DNA from 2 places in the Pseudomonas phytophila genome. Region 1 is predicted to be linked to the other one. Evidence: predicted binding sites of a transcription regulator. Region 1 holds the regulator's gene; the other holds the start of a gene.
What was found. Region 1 encodes FliA, which starts transcription of late flagellar genes. Its sites were predicted from a motif close to CTAAAGTTTNNNNNNNNNNNGCCGNTAA; they were not measured.

Region 1 (3,132 bases):
AAGCTCATTGGGGTGCTCCCTAAAATTAACCGTCAACAGACCAGACTTAGAAGCCCAGGCTCGATAGCAGATCGTCTACATCGTCCTGTCCGGACACAACGTCTTCCCGTTTATCGGCATGAATCTGCGGACCTTCACCCTGTTTGATATGTTTTTCTGGATCTTTTTCTGCGCGGATGGATTCGTCGTCATGTTCGATGCCCGCAAAGCGGTCCACATGACTGGCCATGAGCACCAATTTGAGCAGATTGCTCTCGACTTCAGTGACCAACTGCGTGACGCGCTTGATCACCTGACCGGTGAGGTCCTGGAAGTCCTGAGCCAGCAGAATGTCGTTGAGGTGAGAGGAAACCTGGTGGGTATCCTTTTCAGTGCGCGTCAAGAAACCATCGACACGACGCGCCAGCTCACGAAACTCATCAGCGCTGACCTCACGGCGCATGAAACGCCCCCAGTCCGCACTCAAGGCCTTGGCCTCGTCGTTCAGACTGTGCATCAGCGGGGTGCTTTCTTCGACCAGGTCCATGGTGCGGTTGGCCGCGTTTTCCGTGAGCCTGACGACATACGACAGGCGCTCGGTGGCATCCGTGATCTGGGACACCTCTTCGGCTTGCGGCATGTTCGGGTCAATCTGGAAGTTGACGATCGCGCTGTGCAACTCGCGCGTCAGCTTGCCGATTTCTTGATACAGGCCACGATCCCGAGCCTGGTTGAGCTCATGGATCAGTTGCACGGCGTCGCCGAAACGGCCTTTTTCAAGGCTCGCCACCAGCTCGGTTGCGTGTTTTTTCAGGGTCGATTCAAACTCGCCCATTGACGTTTCGTTGTTCTCCATAAAGCCCTCGCGGCATACATCAGCTATTTACGCGCTCAAAGATCTTGTCGATCTTTTCTTTCAGCGCCTGAGCCGTGAATGGCTTGACGACATAACCGTTGACGCCGGCCTGAGCCGCTTCAATGATTTGGTCGCGCTTGGCTTCTGCGGTCACCATCAACACCGGAAGGTGCTTGAGGCGCTCATCGGCACGCACTTTACGCAGCAGGTCGATACCAGTCATGCCAGGCATGTTCCAGTCCGTTACCAGAAAGTCAAAGGAACCACTTTCCAGCATCGGCAACGCGGTAAGCCCGTCATCGGCTTCGGACGTGTTGGTGAAGCCCAGATCACGCAGCAGGTTTTTAATGATCCGCCGCATCGTTGAGAAGTCATCAACGATGAGGATTTTCATGTTCTTGTCCAATTCGACCTCCAAGCAGTCTTTGACGCGTTCAGCACCTGAACGCGCTGTTCAATCAATACCGGCACAGCTCACATCGGCTGCACGTAAACGACGGGCTTGGCAAATCAACAACTATGGAAACCGCACAGCAAATCCACGGACTGCATGAAAGCTATTGCTTTTAACAGTCCGTGGCGCGAATGCCTGTATGGCTCCAGCCTTGTCCACTGTCCCACGTAACGCTTTGCACAGCCTGCTCACACGAGACACACAATCACCAGGGATTGCGTACCACCTGTCAACGCGCTCGCCACTCTCCCAAACGCCCTCGTAAACGAGCTGCGCACTGGCTGTGTAACTGGCTGACTCGAGATTCGCTGACCCCCAGGACCTCACCGATTTCCTTGAGGTTCAGCTCCTCGTCATAGTACAGCGCCAAAACCAGACGTTCACGCTCCGGCAAGTTGGCAATTGCATCCGCCAACGCAGCCTGGAAACGTTCATCTTCCAGGTCGCGCGACGGCTCAAGCGAACCGCTTGCGCCATCCTCATGCAGTCCTTCATGTTCGCCGTCCTGCAAGAGGTCGTCGAAACTGAAGAGGCGACTGCCCAAGGTATCGTTCAAAATCCCGTAATAATCATCGAGACTCAATTGGAGTTCGGCCGCAACCTCGTGATCTTTAGCGTCACGGCCGGTTTTTGCTTCAATTGAGCGAATTGCGTCACTCACCATGCGCGTATTGCGGTGAACCGAGCGAGGAGCCCAGTCTCCCTTGCGCACTTCATCGAGCATCGCACCCCGGATTCGAATCCCGGCATACGTCTCGAAACTGGCACCCTTGGTGCAATCGTACTTGGTGGAAACTTCCAGCAAGCCGATCATCCCCGCCTGAATCAAGTCTTCGACCTGAACACTGGCAGGCAGGCGCGCCAATAAATGGTAAGCAATGCGCTTGACCAGCGGAGCATACCGCTCGATCAACTCATATTGCGAGTTTCGGGACGCTTTGCTGTACATCTGATAGCCGCTCGCGGTCATTGAACAGGCCCTGCACTTGTCTGGTAAACCAGTCGCTCAACGAAGAACTCAAGATGTCCACGTGGGTTGGCAGGCAGCGGCCAGGTATCGACCTTCTGCGCAATGGCCTTGAATGCCAGCGAACATTTAGAGCGTGGGAAAGCTTCGTATACGGCGCGTTGTTTCTGGACGGCCTTACGCACACATTCGTCGTAAGGCACTGCACCGACATACTGCAAAGCGACGTCCAGGAAGCGGTCAGTCACCTTGGTCAACTTGGCGAACAGGTTGCGCCCTTCCTGCGGACTCTGGGCCATGTTGGCCAGGACCCGGAAACGGTTCATACCGTAATCGCGATTGAGCAACTTTATCAGGGCGTAGGCGTCAGTGATGGAAGTGGGCTCATCGCACACCACCAGCAAGACTTCCTGAGCAGCCCGGACAAAGCTGACCACCGACTCGCCGATACCGGCGGCCGTATCGATGACCAGCACGTCAAGATTGTCGCCAATGTCACTAAATGCCTGGATCAGGCCGGCGTGCTGCGCCGGGCTCAGATGAACCATGCTCTGCGTGCCGGAGGCAGCAGGCACGATCCGGATCCCGCCCGGGCCTTGCAACAAAACGTCGCGCAGCTCACAACGACCCTCCATCACATCGGCGAGGGTGCGTTTAGGCGTCAGCCCCAGAAGGACATCGACATTCGCCAGGCCAAGGTCGGCGTCCAGCAACATGACGCGCCGGCCGAGTTCGGCCAAGGCCAGTGAAAGGTTCACTGACACGTTAGTCTTACCGACGCCACCTTTGCCGCCGGTCACCGCGATCACCTGTACGGGATGCATGCTGCCCATTTAATTCTTTACCTTGTCTTGCGTAGACCGAAGCCAGATTGCA
Region 2 (3,132 bases), 2.5 Mb from region 1:
TTGCTCGCGATAAGGCTGGACGCGATCGAAAGTGAACTGTGTCCAGCCTTATCGCGAGCAAGCTCGGCTCCCACATAAAAGCCTAAGAGACGTTAAATCTTGAACTTGCTCACCATCACCTGCAAATGATTACCCAGTCGTGCCAGCTCAACGCTGGACGATGCGGTTTCTTCACTGGCAGCGGAAGTTTGTTCAGAGACATCGCGCACATTGAGGATGCTGCGGTTGATCTCTTCAGCTGTAGCGCTTTGTTCTTCGGCGGCAGCGGCGATTTGTTGGTTCATCGCCTGGATTGCCGAAACGGTCTTGGTGATGTTCTCCAGCGAGCTACCGGCACGGCGAGTCAGCTCCACGCTGCTGACGGTCAGTTCGCGGCTGTTGTCCATGATGGTCGCCACTTGCTGCGTGCCACTTTGCAGGCCTGCAATCAGTTGCTCGATCTCTTCGGTCGACTTCTGAGTGCGCTGAGCAAGGCTGCGCACTTCGTCGGCGACGACCGCGAAACCACGACCGGCTTCCCCGGCGCGTGCGGCTTCGATGGCGGCGTTGAGGGCGAGCAGGTTGGTCTGTTGTGCAACCGACTTGATCACGTCCAGGACACTGCCGATCTTGTCGCTTTCGCGCTTGAGTTCGCTCATTGCTTCGGTGGAGTTACCCACTTCCGAGGCCAGACGCTCGATCTGGGTAATCGCTTCGTTGACCACGCGATCACCCTCACGGGCTTGCTGATCCGCTGCTACGGCCGCTTCAGACGCCTCCTCGGCGTTACGTGCGACTTCCTGGACCGTGGCGGTCATCTCGTGCATCGCGGTGGCCACTTGATCGGTCTCGACCTTCTGGCTGTTCACCCCGGCGCTGGTTTGCTCCGTTACCGCAGACAGCTCTTCCGCCGCGCTGGCGATCTGGGTCACACCGTCGCGAATCCCGCCGATCAGTTGGCGCAGGTTGACGGTCATGCGTTGAATGCTGGTTTGCAATTGGCCCATTTCGTCGCGACGATCAACGATCAGGTCGTGGCTCAGGTCACCATCGGCAACGCGCTCCACAATATTCAGGGTTTCTAGCAACGGCCCGACGATCTGGCGGGTAATGACCCAGGCGGCAATGATGCCGAACACCAGTGCCAGCACGGTAGCGATGGTCAACATGGACTTGGCCTGCTGGCTGTCGGCCTCACGTTTGCTGTATTGATCGTCCGCCAGTTTCTGGGATGTGCCCAGTAGCACGACTGCATGCTTGGCCATTTTTTCCAGGGCTTGCTTGCTCGCCAGTTGTGCGTCGCGATACTGGCCGACTGCTGCACGGTAGCCTTTGAGCGCGGTGCTGGCTGCCTGCAATTGAGGGAGATAACTGGATGGAATACTGCCGGCCAGCGTGTTGATGCCGGTCAGTGCCTCGTCTATGGCGGCGTTGGCATTCTGTTCGAATTCGGCACGACCGCTGTAGGTGTAGCCGCGGACCTGGAAGCGCGCTTGCTGGATCAGCTTGCTGACGTCGACCACGGCATCAAATTGCACGACGCTGTCACCTTGCAGCAACGAGGCTTCGATCTTGTTGACCTCTTCCACAGCCTTGTCTGCCGTAGCGCCCAGATTGGTACGACTGGCTTCGCGTGTCTGGATAGCCTGGGTCAGCTCTAAGAATGCGCTACGGTATCCGCCAGCTGCTTGTGCCTGGTCTTCAAGCCATTGATGGCTTTCCGGGGTTGAGACCGTGCTGCGAGCGATTTTAGTCAGTGCGTCGAGCTTGTCGAGGGAGGCAATGAGCGCCTTGGCAGCCTCATCGTTGTACTGCATTTCGTACATCAGACGCTTGGAGCGCAGATCCAGGGTTTGCTCGCTGATTTGCGAAATCGAAACCAGTTTCTCACCGCGATCAATCAGCGATGCAACGCTCAACCACCCGGTGGCTGTGATCACTATGGTTAACAGTAAAACGATACTGAAACCAAGCCCGAGTTTCAGACGAACGCTCATGTTACCGAGACTTTTGCCGAGCAAACCCATGCGGAACTCCTTGGAATAGGTTTGTTGTAGGTAATTTCTTACAACATGCATCGGCAGGGGGATGGGGAACTGAAGGGAGGAGTCGTTATGGTCCTATCTGTAGGAGTGAGCTTGCTCGCGATGGCATCAGGTTTGGCGATAAGTTGTCGACAGGACAACCGAATCGCGACCAAGCTCACTCCTACACAGGTCGCGTTTACCGCGCGCTAGTGCTATGCGAAGGGCAAAGTGCAGCGTCTACAAAATTGTTTGCTCGTCGATCAGAACAGCCGGGCCAACAGCGCAGTCACTGCTGTTTCGACCCGCAGGATGCGCTCGCCAAGCTGCACCGGTTGCAGCCCTGCTTTGGTCAGCAGGTCGACTTCGTAGGGAATCCAGCCGCCCTCGGGGCCGATGGCCAGGGTGACTGGCCCGGTCACGGCGCGTGGGCAAGCGGGGAAGTTGCCGGGATGTCCGACCAGACCCAGAGTCCCCTGGGCGAGTTGCGGCAGGCGATCTTCGACAAACGGCTTGAAGCGTTTTTCGATAATGATCTCGGGCAACACACTGTCCCGTGCTTGCTCAAGGCCGAGAATCAGTTGCTCGCGGATCGCTTGAGGTTCAAGGAACGGCGTCTGCCAAAAGCTTTTTTCAACACGATAACTGTTGAGCAGAATGACCTTGGACACACCCATAGTCGCCACGGTCTGAAACACCCGGCGCAGCATTTTCGGGCGGGGCAGGGCGAGCAACAGGGTCAACGGCAGTTTGGCGGGCGGGGCGCTGTCGAGGGTGATGCGTAGCTCGGCTTCATGTGCCTCAAGCCGCAGCAGCTCAGCGCTGCCCAGCAAGCCGCCAATACGGCCGACACGCAGGCTGTCGCCAACTTCTGCGCGATGCACCTCTTGCATATGCTTGAGGCGTCTGTCGCGCAGTACGACCCTGTCAGCCGCAACAAAGTCGGCGTCTTCTAGAAGCAGCAGGTTCACGGCTGAGTCGCGGGCGGCTGGTCTTGCTTGTCTTCTTCGGGCTGGTCGTCGGCATGATCGCCGCGCTTGGTGATCATGGAACTGCACAACACCCCGATCTCGAACAACAGCCACATCGGCACAGCCAGCAGTGTCTGGGAGAAGATGTCGGGCGGGGT

Region 2: K3169_RS02730 (methyl-accepting chemotaxis protein) is a predicted target of FliA. The motif match lies at 2,054-2,081, and genes of this name have one in related genera.

What each region holds. Positions count from the first base shown of each region.
Region 1 is NZ_CP081201.1:4,678,488-4,681,619, forward strand. It holds gene K3169_RS21140 (chemotaxis protein CheA) at 1-8, opposite strand, end outside; gene K3169_RS21145 (protein phosphatase CheZ) at 47-835, opposite strand; gene K3169_RS21150 (chemotaxis response regulator CheY) at 855-1,229, opposite strand; gene fliA (RNA polymerase sigma factor FliA) at 1,519-2,259, opposite strand; gene fleN (flagellar synthesis regulator FleN) at 2,256-3,089, opposite strand.
Region 2 is NZ_CP081201.1:614,826-617,957, forward strand. It holds gene K3169_RS02730 (methyl-accepting chemotaxis protein) at 93-2,006, opposite strand; gene K3169_RS02735 (16S rRNA (uracil(1498)-N(3))-methyltransferase) at 2,267-2,974, opposite strand; gene tatC (twin-arginine translocase subunit TatC) at 2,971-3,132, opposite strand, start outside.